Regions from separate parts of the Streptomyces sp. IBSBF 3136 genome, predicted to be linked through region 2. Evidence: riboswitches for the same ligand, from Rfam matches in the RefSeq annotation. Region 2 holds a riboswitch; the other holds the start of a gene.
The links. A riboswitch is a leader RNA that binds a small molecule or an ion and turns the genes downstream of it on or off. The one in region 2 is predicted to bind S-adenosylmethionine.

Region 1 (7,504 bases), on a different contig from region 2:
GACTGGTTGTAGATCCGGGTGCCGGCGTTGGCCTGCGCCTCGGAGGTGCGCGGTATGGAGACGCCGGCCTGGGCGTAGGCCCAGGAGGTCAGGCCCGAGCAGTCGAAGGAGGACGGGCCGGTGGCGCCGTAGACGTACGGCTTGCCGATCTGGCTCTGGGCGGCCGCGAAGGCGGCCGAGGCGCGTCCGGAGGCGGGCGGGGCGTCCTTGAGGTCCACGCGCTCGGTGGAGGAGCGGTTGGCGCGGGCCTGCTCGGCGTCGAGGGCCGCCTTCTCCTTGGCGGTCAGGGTGTTCAGGAGCTTCTGCGCCTCGGCGAGCTTGCCCTGGACTTCCTTCTTCTTGTTGCCCAGCTCGGTGCGGGTGGCGGCCAGGTCCTTGAGCTTCTCGGTGGCCTCGGCGCGCTCCTGGGCGAGTTCGCGCTGTTTGTCCTGGATCTTCTTCAGCGCCTCGACCTGCTGGCTGCTCAACTGGTCGAGCGTGGAGGCCTTGTCGAGGTAGTCGTCCGGGTTGGAGGACAGGAACAGCTGCACCGAGGGGTCGATGCCGCCCGAGCGGTACTGGGCGGTGGCCATGGAACCCAGGCCGTCGCGGAGCTTGTTGAGCTCCTGCTGGCCGCGGGCGACGTTGTCCTGGATCGTGGAGATTTCCTTCTGCAGCTTCTGCTGCTTCTCCTTGGCCCCGTTGTACTTCTCGGTGGCCTGCTCCGCCTGCTCGTAGAGCTTGTCGACCTTCGCCTTGACCTCGTCCTTGCCGAGCTTCTCGCCCGGCGCGGCGTCGGCGGCGTTCGCGCTGAGCGCGACGGCAGCGGCGGCTGCGGTGGTCAGCACGGTGACACGCGTGCGGCTCGGCTGCTTGGGTCGACGATGGGACGCCACTGAGGACGAACTCCTTCTTGTGAGTGATCACCCGTTCGGAGGTTCGAGGCCAGACCCTAGTGACCTCGCTGTGATCACTTCAAATCCTCGCGGCAAAAAACCCGTCACGCAATGCATTCTTTGCACTTAACTCACGTGCGGTGATGCCCGATTGACACTACGTTGCGTGACGGTTCGGTCAATTCGGGCATTGCATATGCGCGTTGCACGTTCAGGACAGTCGCTTCAGAAGTACCGCAGAGGCGACGGGACGGGCACCCGCCCGGGCGACCCCGTCGGCCACCTCCCGATCGGTCGACGCGACGATGACCGGACGGCCCGGCGGCTCCGCGCGCACGAGCTGACGGATCAGCTCGTCGGCCGTGACCCCCGGCTTGGAGAACAGCACCCGCACCCCGCGCGGCGGCGCGAGCAGCACCGGCGCGGCCAGCTCGGCGCCGTCGAAGACACACGTCACCTCGGCCCCGGTCTGCGCCGCGAGCGCGGAGAGCTGCCCGAGCAGGCGCAGCCGCTGCTTCTCCAGCGGCATCTGCGGATAGCCGGTCTTGGTGACGTTGTAGCCGTCGACCACCAGATGCGCCTGCGGCAGCGCGAGCAACTGGTCGAGGATGGCGGGGTCGTTCTCGGAGAGCGCCCGGGCCGCGATGTCCTTCGGGGTCATGCGCCCCGGCTCGACCGCGTCCACGGTCTCCGCCGGGCGCATCGACACCGGCGGCAGGGCGAGTTCGCGCCTGAGGCCCTGGGCGGCGTCCAGCAGGGTGTCCAGCAGCAGCCGTACCCGCATGTCCTCGACGCTGCGGCCCTCGCGGACCGCCCGGCGGGTGGCCTCCAGCGCCGCCTCGGCCTCGCCGAGGCGTGCCTTGAGCCGTCTGCTCTCGCTCTCCGCGACCGACACCTGCGCGGCCCCCTCGGCGCGCACGGCGTCGATCTCGCCGTGCACCCTGCGCAGGGCCGCCTCGCCGCGCTTGACGTCACTGAGGGCCGCCCGGAGCTTGCGGTGCAGCGCCTCCGCCTCCCGCTTCGCCGACTCCAGTTCGGCGCGCAGCCGTTCGGTCTCGGTCCGGGTCTGCTCCCGGGACCGGTCCAGTTCCGCGCGCATCCGCTCCAGTTCGGCCCGGCTCTCCTCGTCGGCCCGCTCGGCGTCCGCGCGCTGGGCCTCCTCGCCGGCCGCGGTGACCAGCTTCACCCAGCCCGCCGGGCGCAGAACATAGGCCGCGGCCGCCACGTCGAGCGGATCCGCGGCCGGGGGCGGCGAGCCGGAGTCGAGGGCGCCGGAGAGCTCCGGCTGCGCCTCTCTGAGCTTCTCCCCGATCCGCTGCCGGAACAGCGCCTCGGTCTCCAGCGCGGCCGCCATCGCGTTCCCGGCGAACTTCGCCCGCCGGGTCGGGGTGAAGCGGGCGTACTGTCTGAGCTGGGCGGGCAGTTCCGCCATCGTCAGGCCGCCGAAGCCGTCCGAGACGATCTGCACGACCCGCCGGCGCACACCGTCGGGCAGCGGACGGTCAAGCACCTCAGCGGTGCCGTCGCCCGGCCCCCCGCCTGCGGTCTCCACCATCCGTCACACCCCAATACCTGTACGGGGCCCGCTCCGCTCAGGAGCCGGCGCCCGGCCTGTCCACGAGTTCCACCTGGTCCACCGCGTTGCACCAGCGGCAGCGGACCGACTCGATGGTCTCACTGACCACCTCGCGCTCCTCCACGTTCGGCTCGCCCGCGAGGTCGAGGTGGACGTACTCGACGACCTTCGACGAGCGGGTGACGTCGAAGCGGGTCAGATTGCCGCAGAGGGTGCAGCGCCATCGCGTCGTGGCGGTCGGCAGGGGAACCGTCATCGTGCCTGTTCGCTTCCTTCTCGGGTCGGTCCGCGCCGCTCCACGACGCGTGTGGCTCGTAACCCTACGGCCTGCCGGGTCCTCGCCGCCCGTCCGTCCACGGCGGCGAGGCGGTCTGTCAGGCTGCGTCCCGTTACGTCATGCTCTGTAGTCATGATCAGCACGTGGGGCACGGCGGCCGGCAGGACACTCAGGGCGGTCCGGGGCGCCTCCGCACCCACCACGTACACCCTCATCGTCCTGTGTTCCCTGCTCTTCGTCCTCGGACCGGCCTCGGGGCTGACGGTGGCCTACGGCGCCGGGGACGCCCTGCTCGCCGCGCAGCGGGCGTACTTCCGGCACTGGGGCGTGGTGCCGGCCGACCTGTTCCACCGCCCGGTCCGGGAGGCGCTCACCCCGGCCACCGCACTGTTCGTGCACGGCAGCTGGGTGCATCTGCTCGGCAACATGCTCTTCCTCTTCGTCTTCGGGATCATGACCGAGGAACGGATGGGCCGGGTCGAGTTCACCCTCTTCTACGTCGGCTGCGGATATCTGGCCCTGCTGGGCTACGCGGCCGCCAACGCCGCCTCCGAGCAGTCGCTGGTGGGCGCCTCCGGGGCGATCTCGGCGGTCCTCGGAGCGTTCCTCTACCTTTTCCCCCGCGCCCGTGTGACCAGTCTCCTCCCCTTCCTGTTCTTCCTGCCGATGCGCTTCCCGGCCTGGGTGGTGCTGCCGTTCTGGGCGGCGCTGCAGTGGCTCGCGGCGGGCAGCTCCGGCTCGGGGCCCGGGGTGGCCTATCTCGCCCACCTGGTCGGCTTCGGCCTCGGCTTCGGCTACGCGTGGCTGCGCTACGGACGGGAGCGGGGCCGGGGCAGGGGCTCCGCGGCGGCGGTGGTGGCGGACGGAGGGGCGACTAGAGTGAAGTCCGCAGCGGCTCCGGCACCTGAGGGAGAGAACCAGTCGTGATCACCGCGATCGTCCTGATCAAGACCAGCGTGGACCGGATCCCCGAGATCGCGGAGCAGATCGCCTCGCTGGACAGCGTCAGCGAGGTCTTCTCCGTCACGGGCACCTACGACCTGATCGCCATGGTCCGGGTGGGGCAGCACGAGGACCTCGCCGAGGTCATCCCCGGCCGGATCAGCAAGATCCCCGGCGTCGAGGGCACCGACACGCATGTCGCGTTCCGCACCTACTCACAGCACGACCTGGAGGCCGCGTTCGCGATCGGGCTGGACAACTAGCCCGTCACGCCGACAGGGGCAGGGGGGCGGGCGCGGCCGCCCCCCTGCCCCGCTCGCCCGGAGCCGTCAGACGGCCGGGACGCAGCGGCCGTCCTCGGTGCGGTACCGCCACTTGGCGCCGTCCCTGACCAGTTCGCGGACCGCCCGCACGAAACGCTCGACGTGCTCGTCCGGGGTGCCCGCGCCGAAGCTGACCCGGATGGCGTTCAGGGACTTCTCGCCCGGCGCGGCCTCGGGGGCGCCGCACTCGCCCTGGGTCCCCGGGTCGGCGCCCAGCAGGGTGCGTACCAGCGGGTGGGCGCAGAACAGGCCGTCGCGGACGCCGATGCCGTACTCGGCGGAGAGCGCGGCGGCGAAGTGGGAGCTGTTCCAGCCCTCGACGACGAAGGAGATCACGCCGACGCGCGGGGCGTCGTCGCCGAAGAGGGAGAGGATCCTGACCTGCGGCACCTCGGCCAGGCCCGCGCGGACCGTGTCGATCAGGTGCTGCTCGCGGGCGACCAGGGTGTCGAAGCCGGCCTCGGTGAGCGCCTTGCAGGCGGAGGCGATGGAGTAGGCGCCGATGACGTTCGGCGAGCCGGCCTCGTGCCGGGCGGCGCTCTCGTGCCACTCCACGGCCACTCCCCCGTCCTCGCGCCGGCTGACCTTGCGGCTGGCGCCGCCGCCCGCGAGGTAGGGGGCGGCCGCGGCCAGCCAGTCGGCGCGCCCCGCCAGTACGCCGGAGCCGAACGGGGCGTACAGCTTGTGGCCGGAGAAGGCGACCCAGTCCACGTCCAGTTCCCGTACCGACACCGGGTGGTGCGGCGCGAGCTGGGCGGCGTCCAGCACGATCCGGGCTCCGTGCGCGTGGGCCGCGGCGGCCAGCTCGCGCACCGGCCACAGCTCGCCGGTCACGTTGGAGGCGCCGGTGACGCAGACCAGGGCCGGGCCCTGGGGCGCACGGTCGGCCAGCGCCCGCTCCAGGGTCTTGACGGCCTGCCGCGGGGTGCGCGGGGCGTCGAGGAAGGTGACCTGGGCGTCCCGCCAGGGCAGCAGGGAGGCGTGGTGCTCGGTCTCGAAGACGAAGACCTGGCAGTCGGCCGGGAGGGCGCGGGCGAGCAGGTTCAGCGAGTCCGTGGTCGACCGGGTGAAGACCACCTGGTCGGCCGGACGGCAGTCGAGGAACTCGGCGACCGTGCGGCGGGCGTTCTCGAACAGGTCGGTGGAGAGCTGCGAGAGGTAGCCGGCCCCGCGGTGGACGCTGCCGTAGTACGGCGCGTAGGCGGCCACGTCGTCCCAGACGCGCTGGAGGGCGGGGGCGCTGGCCGCGTAGTCGAGCGCGGCGTAGGTGACCTCGCCACCGGTGACGAGCGGGACGGTGACATCCCGTCCCAGAACGGGCAGCGGGGCACAAACGGACTGGTCGGCGGCAGCGGTGAGGACAGACATGGGGAGCTCCCGTGAGGACGTACGGCGCGGCGCGTACGGAAGGAAAGAAGAAGGGTGTGCGGAGGCGGGGCTCGGCGGCCCTATCGCATTCGCTTGCTCACGGAAGGCTCCTCGACGACCAGGACCCCTGGTTTCTCGAGGGGTCCGCGCTTGCCGCGGACCTCGCTGCCCACGACCTGGTCCTCACCCGGGGCACCCCGCCACGGACGGAGGGTTGCCGGACAGTCGGCCGGGGCCTCATGACTGTCACTCATGACCTGGTACGGGAACGTACGCGAAGTGATCGGCGCCCCGCAACCCGAGTCCGGATCGCGGGACGCCGACCGGTCGCCTCCGGACAGGCCCTAGGAGGCGTTGCTGGCGGCCACCCACCGCTCCAGCGTCCGCTTGGCGGCGCCGGAGTCGAGGGACTCGGCGGCCTTCGCCATGCCGGCGCGCAGCTGGTCCGCCAGAGGCGCGTCGCCCGGCGTGAGGGCGACCAGGGCCGCCGCCGAGTTCAGCAGCACGGCGTCCCGGACGGGGCCCCGCTCGCCGTCCAGCAGGCGCCGGGCGACCTCGGCGTTGTACGCCGCGTCGGCGCCGCGCAGCGCTTCCACGGGGACGAGGTCGATGCCGACGTCCCGGGGGTCGAAGCGCTCCTCGGCGACCTTGCCGTCGCGGACCACCCACACCCGGGAGGTGGACGTGGTCGTCAGCTCGTCCAGGCCGTCGTCGCCCCGGAACACCAGGGAGGAGTTGCCGCGCTCGGCGAGCACCCCGGCCACGATCGGCGCCATGCGCGGGTCGGCGACCCCGACCGCCTGGGCGCGCACCTTGGCCGGGTTGGTCAGCGGGCCGAGCACGTTGAACGTGGTCCGGATGCCCAACTGGCCGCGCGCCGCGGCGACATGACGCAGCGACGGGTGGAACTTCACCGCGAAGCAGATGGTGATGCCGGCCTCGTCGGCGACCTCGGCGACCCGCTTCGGGGTGAGGTGCAGATTGATCCCGAGCTTCTCCAGCACGTCGGAGGAGCCGGAGGCGGAGGACGCGGCGCGGTTGCCGTGCTTGACCACCCGGGCTCCGGTGCCGGCGACGACGATGGACGACATCGTGGAGATGTTCACCGTCTTGGCGCCGTCACCGCCGGTCCCGACGATGTCGACGGCCGGGCCGGGCACCTCGATGACGTTGGCGTGCTCGTACATGGTCCGCACGAGGCCGGTGATCTCCTGCACCGTCTCGCCCTTGGCCCGCAGGGCCACCATGAACCCGGCGATCTGGGCGTCCGTCGCCTCCCCGCGCATGATCAGGTCCATGGCCCAGGCGGTGTCGTCGGCGCAGAGGTCGTGGCCGTCCAGCAGGCCGTTCAGCAGGACGGGCCAGGAGCGGCCCGCCGCGGTGTCGCCTCCAGCGGGGGTCACAGCGTTCATCTGACGCTCCTGGTGTCGTGAAAGAAGAGTGTGGTGCCACCCTATCCAGCCCCGGACAGGGCGAAGGGCCCCGTCCGTAAGCCGGACGGGGCCCTTCGTCGTGGCGTGGCGACGCCGGGATCAGTGGTGGCCGTGGCCGCTCGTGATCTCCTTGTACTCCTCGACGGTGGGCTTCGGGATCTGGTTGTCCCCTCCGTAGTAGGAGTGGCTGAGCTTGGCGCGCAGCTTCTCGGCGGACGTCACCTTGCGCTCGACACCGTTCTCGTCGACCGTCTCACCGATCTGGGCCGGCTCGTACTGGTGGTGAGCCGTGAGGGTGTGCAGCGCCTCCTGGCTGAGCGACTCGTGCACCTCGATGAACTCGCCGTGCGGCAGCCGCTTGATGATGCCGGTCTCGCGACCGTGCAGCACCTTGTCACGGTCGCGGCGCTGCAGACCCAGGCAGATCCGCTTGGTGGCGATGAACGCGAGGACCGGTCCGGCGAAGAAGGAGATCCGGACGAACCAGGTGACGTCGTTGATCGACAGGTGGAAGTGGGTGGCGAACAGGTCGTTGCCACCACCGACCAGGCCGACCATGTACACGGTCACCCAGGCCGCACCGAACGCGGTACGGGTCGGGGCGTTGCGCGGACGGTCCAGGATGTGGTGCTCGCGCTTGTCGCCGGTGACCCAGGACTCCAGGAACGGGTACAGCGCGATGACCGCCAGGACGAGACCGAAGAGCACCA
Region 2 (7,504 bases):
CGGCGACGGCGGCCGACAGCAGCGACGCGAGCTGAGCCGGCTGTCGGTGCCCGGCGCTACGGTGGCCCCCATGGAACTGGGCAGCCGCGAGAAGGCCATCCTCGCGCTGGAGCGCCGGGGCTTCACCGGCCCCGGCGCCAAGGAACGGGCGATACGCGAGGAACTGGGCCTGGCGCCGGTGCGCTACTACCAGCTCCTCAACGCGCTGCTGGACGACGAGCGCGCGCTGGCGCTCGACCCCGTGACCGTGAACCGGCTGCGCCGGGTGCGCGAGGCACGACGGTCCGAGCGCTGACCTTCCCCGGACCAGGCGTGACCTCGGCCCCCGCTGGATAGTGTCGCTGTATGGACCTTCTGCCGACCCCGGCGACCCAGGCCGGACGGGACGGGCTCGCCGCGCTGCTCTCCAGAGCGCACACCGCGGTGATCGGCCTCGACTTCGACGGCACGCTCGCCCCCATCGTGGCCGACCCCGAACAGGCCCGCGCCCACCCGGACGCCGTGCCCGCGCTCGCCGCGCTCGCCCCGCGGGTCGCCTCCGTCGCCGTGGTGACCGGCAGACCGGCCGCCGTCGCGGTGCGGCACGGCGGCTTCGCGGACGTGCCCGGCCTTGAACACCTCGTCGTCCTCGGCCACTACGGCGCCGAGCGCTGGCAGGCCTCGACCGGCGAGCTGACCGCCCCGCCGGCGCACCCCGGCGTGGCCGCCGTCCGCGCCGAGCTGCCGGGCCTGCTGGAGCGGGTCGGCGCCGGGCAGGGCATCTGGATCGAGGAGAAGGGGCGCGCGGTCGCCGTGCACACCCGCCGTGCCGACGACCCCCAGGCCGCCTTCGAGGCCCTGCGCGTCCCCCTCACCGACCTCGCCACCCGGCACGGCCTGATCGTGGAGCCCGGCCGGCTGGTCCTGGAACTGCGCCCGCCCGGCATGGACAAGGGCGTGGCCCTGCTCGACCACGTCCGCGCCACCGGCGCGGGAGCCGTCCTCTACGCCGGTGACGACCTCGGCGACCTCCCCGCCTTCGCGGCGGTCGAGAAACTCCGCTCCGACGGCGTACCCGGCGTGCTGGTGTGCAGCGGCAGCGCGGAGGTCACCGAACTGGCCGAGCGGGCGGACCTCGTCGTGGACGGGCCCGAAGGCGTCGTGGGACTGCTGCGCGGGCTGGCGGCCCGGCTCGGCTGACTCAGCCGTCCAGGGCCGCCAGCTGATCCAGGAACCAGCGGGTGGGCGGCAGCGCGGTGGCCGCGGCCGCGAGCCGCTTGGAGCGCTCCGCCCGCTCGCCCGCCGGCAGGGTCAGCGCCTCGTGCAGGGCGCGCGCCGTCCCCCCGATGTCGTACGGGTTCACCACGATCGCGCTCTCGCCCAGCTCCTCGTACGCCCCGGCCTCGCGGGACAGCACCAGGGCACAGCCCTCGTCGGAGACGACCGGCACCTCCTTGGCGACCAGGTTCATGCCGTCCCGGATGGGGTTGACCAGGGCGACGTCGGCCAGCCGGTACGCGGCCAGGGAGCGCGCGAAGTCGTCCTTCACGTGCAGCACCACCGGGGTCCAGCCGGGCGTGCCGAACGTCGCGTTGATCTCCTCCGCGACCCGCTGAACCTCGGCGGTGTAGGCCCGGTAGACGGCGAGGTCCTGCCGGGACGGGTAGGCGAACGCCACGTGCACCACCCGTTCGCGCCACTCGGGGTGGTCCTCCAGCAGCTCCCGGTACGCCAGCAGGCCGCGCACGATGTTCTTGGACAGCTCGGTGCGGTCCACCCGGACGATCGTCCGGCGCCCCTCGCCGATCTCCGCGCGCAACGCGGCCATCCGTTCGCCCACGTCCGCGCGGTGCGCCCGCTCGCGCAGGAAGTCCGCGTCCGCCCCGAGACCGTGCACCCCGATCCGGGTCCCGGCCGGGACGCCGGACTCGAGGACCGTCCGGCAGCAGTCGGTGAACGCGTCCGCCCATCGCCGGGTCAGGAACGCCGCCCGGTCCGCGCCGAGGATGCCCTCCAGCAGCTCGGTCGCGATGTCGTCGGGCAGCAGCCGGAAGTAGTCCGGCGGGGCCCACGGGGTGTGCGAGAAATGTCCGATGCGCAGGTCGGGGCGGAGCTCGCGGAGCATCCGGGGGGCGAGGGCCAGGTGGTAGTCCTGGATCAGCACCGCGGCGCCCGGTGCCGCCTCCTCGGCCAGCGCCCGCGCGAACGCCTCGTTGTACGCCCGGTACGACGCCCACTGCCGTCGGAAACCGGCGTCGAAGACCGGCTCCAGCGGGGTCTGGTACAGCATGTGGTGTACGAACCACAGCACCGAGTTGGCGATGCCGTTGTAGGCGTCGGCGAACACGGCGGCGTCGATGTCGAGCATCCGCACCCGTTGCCCGCCGGTGTCCTCCACCGGCAGCAGTCCGCCGTCCGCCCGCCGCACCGCCTCCCGGTCGCCGTCGCCCAGCGCGGCGCACACCCACACCGCACTGGCCTCGGAGCCGATGGCCGACAGGCCCGAGACCAGGCCGCCACCGCCCCGTTTGGCGTGCAGTGAGCCGCCCGCGCCGTCGGGGCGCACCTCGTACGAAACCGGTCCGCGATTGGACGCGACCAGCACCTCAGCACCGTGCCTGGAAGCCATAAGCCTCAACCTAGCCCGGCCCGGAAACGCTCAAACGTACGTACCGCCCCGTCGGTTGCGGCGGGGTCCGGATACAGCCGTCCGGCCACCACGCGTTCACGCCACCCGGCGGTGCGTGTACTCCGCGATCTCCGCCATCGGCGGCCGCTCCTCGGTGTCCACCGAGTAGGTGCGCGGCTCGAACCCGTCCGCGCCCCGCTCGAACTGGGTCAGGGACGGGCGGACCAGGTGCCCGCGGGCCAGCCGCAGCTGCGCCGTGCGGTAGATCGCGGCGGCCATCCTGCCCAGCGCCTGACCGTCCTGGTGGCGGTGCTTGCGCACGCCCACGTCGACCTGGGCCAGTGCGTCCAGGCCCACCAGGTGCAGCGCGTCCACCAGCATGCCCAGCTCCACGCCGTACCCGACCGGGAACGGCAACCGCTCCAGCAGCGAGCGGCGGGCCGCGTACTCGCCGCCCAGCGGCTGCACGAAGCCGGCCAGCTGCGGCCAGTGCATGTTCAGCAGCGGGCGGGCCATCAGCTCGGTGACCCGGCCGCCCTGCCCCGCCGTCCGGCCGCCGCCGGGCCCCTCGGGACCGGTGAGCAGCGGACGGTCGTACATGGCCTTGACCAGGTCGACGTCCGGGTCGGTGAGCAGCGGGCCGACGATCCCGGACACGAAGTCGGAGGAGAACTCCCGCAGGTCGGCGTCGACGAAGCAGACGATGTCGCCGCCGGTCACCAGCAGGGAACGCCACAGCACCTCGCCCTTGCCGGGGACGGCGGGGATGCGCGGCAGTATGTCGTCGCGGTGGACGACCCGCGCGCCCGCGGCGGCGGCCACCTCGGAGGTGCGGTCGGTGGACCCGGAGTCGACGACGACGATCTCGTCGACCAGCGGGAGGCGCTCCACGAGGTCGCGGCGGATCACCGCGACGATGTCGCCGACCGTCTCCTCCTCGTCCAGTGCGGGCAGCACGACGGAGACCGTCTGGCCCGTGCGCTGCTTGGCGGCCAGGATCCTGTGCGGCGAGCGGTCGGTCACGGACCAGGAGCGCGTGCTCAGCCAACGCTCGACTTCTTCCAGCACGTCGGTGGCTCCTCACTGTTGTCTCGCGGTTCGGACGACTATCTCAACTGTCCTGGCCTTCGGTTACAGTCTTGAACAACGCCGATGACCATCGCATGTCGGGGATCACCGGCGCCGACAACCACATACAGCTCATCCAGAGGGGCAGAGGGAAACGGCCCGATGAAGCCCCGGCAACCCTCCAGTCGGTACTCGTAGACCAGACCTGATCTGACCGTCTCCGCGAGGCTCCCGGCTAGGGAAGGTGCCAAATCCGTCTCACGGCGAAGTGCGTCGTGAGGAAGATGAGGAGAAAGGGCCTCGCCTCCATGGCTGCGCAGACAGTTGCAAGCACCAGCAATCCCGCCGTCGATCTCGGTCCCGCCGCCGCCCTGAGCTGTCGCGAGTGCGGCCACCGGGTACCCCTCGGGCCGGTGTTCGCCTGCGAGGAGTGTTTCGGTCCGCTGGAGATCGCCTACGACTTCTCCGCGTACGACACCGAGGAACTGCGCCGGCGCATCGAGTCCGGCCCCGCGAACATCTGGCGCTACGCGCCCCTGCTGCCCGTCCCCGCCGACGTGGCCGACAAGCCCAACATCAACCCGGGCTGGACCAAGCTCGTCAAGGCCGACAACCTGGCGCGCGAGCTGGGCGTCACCGGCGGTCTGTACGTGAAGGACGACTCCGGCAACCCGACCCACTCCTTCAAGGACCGGGTCGTCGCCCAGGCGCTGGAGGCCGCGCGCGCCTTCGGCTTCAGCACCCTCTCCTGCTCCTCCACCGGCAACCTGGCCGGCGCCGTCGGCGCCGCCGCCGCGCGGGCCGGCTTCCGCTCCTGCGTGTTCATCCCGCACGACCTGGAGCAGGGCAAGGTCGTCATGGCCGCGGTGTACGGCGGCGAGCTCGTCGGCATCGAGGGCAACTACGACGACGTGAACCGTTTCTGCTCCGAGCTGATCGGCGACCCGGCCGGCGAGGGCTGGGGTTTCGTGAACGTCAACCTGCGCCCGTACTACGCGGAGGGCTCCAAGACCCTCGCGTACGAGATCTGCGAGCAGCTCGGCTGGCGGCTCCCGGACCAGATCGTCGTCCCGATCGCCTCCGGCTCCCAGCTCACGAAGATCGACAAGGGGCTGCAGGAGCTGATCAAGCTGGGTCTGGTGGAGGACCGGCCGTACAAGATCTTCGGTGCCCAGGCCGAGGGCTGCTCGCCGGTGTCGACCGCCTACAAGGCGGGTCACGACGTCGTGCGGCCGCAGAAGCCGAACACCATCGCCAAGTCCCTGGCCATCGGCAACCCGGCCGACGGGCCGTACGTCCTGGACATCGCGCGCCGCACCGGCGGTGCGGTGGAGGACGTGACGGACGAGGAGGTCGTGGACGCCATCAAGCTGCTGGCCCGCACCGAGGGCATCTTCGCGGAGACGGCGGGCGGCGTGACCGTCGGGGTCGCCCGCAAGCTGCTCAAGGAGGGGGTCCTGGACCCGGCGAAGACCACCGTCGTGCTCAACACCGGCGACGGCCTCAAGACCCTCGACGCGGTGGCCGGCACCGGCCTGACCGCCACCATCCGCCCGACCCTGGACTCCTTCCGAGAGGCTGGCCTCGCATGAGCGTGACCGTTCGCATCCCCACCATCCTGCGCACCTACACGGGTGGCCGGGCCGAGGTCGCCGCCGAGGGCGCGACCCTCGCCGAGGTCATCGAGAGCCTGGAGAAGAACCACACCGGCATCGCCGCCCGGGTGCTGGACGACCAGGGCAAGCTGCGCCGCTTCGTGAACGTCTACGTCAACGACGACGACGTCCGCTTCGAGCAGGGGCTGCAGACCGCCACCCCCGACGGCGCCGGTGTCTCCATCATTCCGGCGGTCGCCGGCGGCTGACATTACCTTCGGTAATCGCGGTTACCGATCGTTCATGGAATGGCCTCCTCCGCGAGAGAAACGGAGGGGGCCATTCTGAGTGATTGAGCGCGGTAGAGTTGGGGAACGCGTTCCGGGCCCGCGGGTCGAGAGCCCCGGAATCATGCCGTACGCCCGACGAGAAATGGCCAAAGTGCGTGGGTTCTTTGCGGCTTTTGAGCCATTTGTGGGGCCCGAATTGCCCTGAATTCGCCTGAATTCTCGCCAGATTCCGGATCGGGCGCGTCCAGAATTCTCGTCCGATTGACCTGTTGCAGACGGCAGTTGGACAGATACATTCAGCCGCGGTCGACGCGTTCCGGCGCACGCCCCCGATCAATGGGGGGTGAGGTCTGACCCGGGTCCGCGAAGTGTGGATCTGTGCAAGGGCCAGTAATAGGGGAGTTAGGCATGGCTCAGGGCACCGTCAAGTGGTTCAACGCGGAGAAGGGCTACGGCTTCATCGCGGTCGACGGTGGTGCGGACGTCTTCGTCCACTACAGCGCGATTCAGATGGACGGCTACCGCACCCTGGAAGAGGGCCAGCGGGTCGAGTTCGAGATCTCGCAGGGCCAGAAGGGCCCGCAGGCCGACATGGTTCGCGTCACCGCCTGAACGTTCTTCACGCGAAGGGCCCACACCTCGTCCGGGGTGTGGGCCCTTCGTCCTGTTCGCCCCGGGCTGATCCCCCCGAGGCGCTTGCACTCGCCATGCCCGAGTGCTAATCATTGGCGTTAGCACTCTGAAGGTGAGAGTGACAACGAAGGACCGGGTCGGTGAGGCCCGCAGGCCAAGTGGTGCAAGGAACCACGGGGCCGGCGAGCCGTCCGTCGCGGGCGCGGGCGCGGTCCGAAGGAATCACCCCCAGTCCTGGAGGGACCACTTCACATGGCCAAGATCATCGCGTTCGACGAGGAGGCGCGGCGCGGCCTCGAGCGCGGCATGAACCAGCTCGCGGACGCCGTCAAGGTGACGCTCGGCCCCAAGGGCCGCAACGTCGTCCTCGAGAAGAAGTGGGGCGCCCCCACGATCACCAACGACGGTGTCTCCATCGCCAAGGAGATCGAGCTCGAGGACCCGTACGAGAAGATCGGCGCCGAGCTGGTCAAGGAAGTCGCCAAGAAGACGGACGACGTCGCCGGTGACGGTACGACCACCGCGACCGTGCTCGCCCAGGCCCTGGTCAAGGAGGGCCTGCGCAACGTCGCCGCCGGTGCCAACCCGATGGCCCTGAAGCGCGGTATCGAGAAGGCCGTCGAGGCCGTCTCCGCCGCCCTGCTGGAGCAGGCGAAGGACGTGGAGACGAAGGAGCAGATCGCCTCCACCGCGTCCATCTCCGCCGCCGACACCCAGATCGGCGAGCTCATCGCCGAGGCCATGGACAAGGTCGGCAAGGAAGGCGTCATCACCGTCGAGGAGAGCAACACCTTCGGTCTGGAGCTCGAGCTCACCGAGGGCATGCGCTTCGACAAGGGCTACATCTCCGCCTACTTCGCCACCGACATGGAGCGCATGGAGGCGTCGCTCGAGGACCCGTACATCCTCATCGCGAACTCCAAGATCAGCTCCGTCAAGGACCTGCTCCCGCTCCTGGAGAAGGTCATGCAGTCGGGCAAGCCGCTGCTGATCATCGCCGAGGACGTCGAGGGCGAGGCCCTGTCGACCCTGGTCGTCAACAAGATCCGCGGCACCTTCAAGTCCGTCGCCGTCAAGGCCCCGGGCTTCGGCGACCGCCGCAAGGCCATGCTCGGCGACATCGCCATCCTCACGGGCGGCGAGGTCATCTCCGAGGAGGTCGGCCTCAAGCTGGAGAACGCGACCCTGGACCTCCTGGGCCGCGCCCGCAAGGTCGTCATCACCAAGGACGAGACCACCATCGTCGACGGTGCCGGCTCCTCGGACCAGGTCAACGGTCGGGTGAACCAGATCCGCGCCGAGATCGAGAA

Region 1: another riboswitch for S-adenosylmethionine. It lies ahead of V7E45_RS28015 (aminotransferase class V-fold PLP-dependent enzyme); the one in region 2 lies ahead of thrC (threonine synthase).

Annotation. Positions count from the first base shown of each region.
Region 1 covers NZ_JAJSZC010000159.1:4,307-11,810, forward strand. Annotated here, with positions in the region: gene V7E45_RS27990 (C40 family peptidase) at 1-875, opposite strand, end outside; gene V7E45_RS27995 (NYN domain-containing protein) at 1,087-2,430, opposite strand; gene V7E45_RS28000 (hypothetical protein) at 2,468-2,707, opposite strand; gene V7E45_RS28005 (rhomboid family intramembrane serine protease) at 2,861-3,655, shown strand; gene V7E45_RS28010 (Lrp/AsnC family transcriptional regulator) at 3,652-3,933, shown strand; gene V7E45_RS28015 (aminotransferase class V-fold PLP-dependent enzyme) at 4,000-5,361, opposite strand; SAM riboswitch class IV at 5,503-5,619, opposite strand; gene trpD (anthranilate phosphoribosyltransferase) at 5,706-6,773, opposite strand; gene qcrB (cytochrome bc1 complex cytochrome b subunit) at 6,894-7,504, opposite strand, start outside.
Region 2 covers NZ_JAJSZC010000135.1:12,222-19,725, forward strand. Annotated here, with positions in the region: gene V7E45_RS25735 (extracellular solute-binding protein) at 1-35, shown strand, start outside; gene V7E45_RS25740 (DUF3263 domain-containing protein) at 71-295, shown strand; gene otsB (trehalose-phosphatase) at 346-1,179, shown strand; gene V7E45_RS25750 (alpha,alpha-trehalose-phosphate synthase (UDP-forming)) at 1,181-2,608, opposite strand; gene V7E45_RS25755 (glucosyl-3-phosphoglycerate synthase) at 2,705-3,676, opposite strand; SAM riboswitch class I at 3,806-3,967, shown strand; gene thrC (threonine synthase) at 3,985-5,268, shown strand; gene V7E45_RS25765 (MoaD/ThiS family protein) at 5,265-5,540, shown strand; gene V7E45_RS25770 (cold-shock protein) at 5,970-6,173, shown strand; gene groL (chaperonin GroEL) at 6,447-7,504, shown strand, end outside.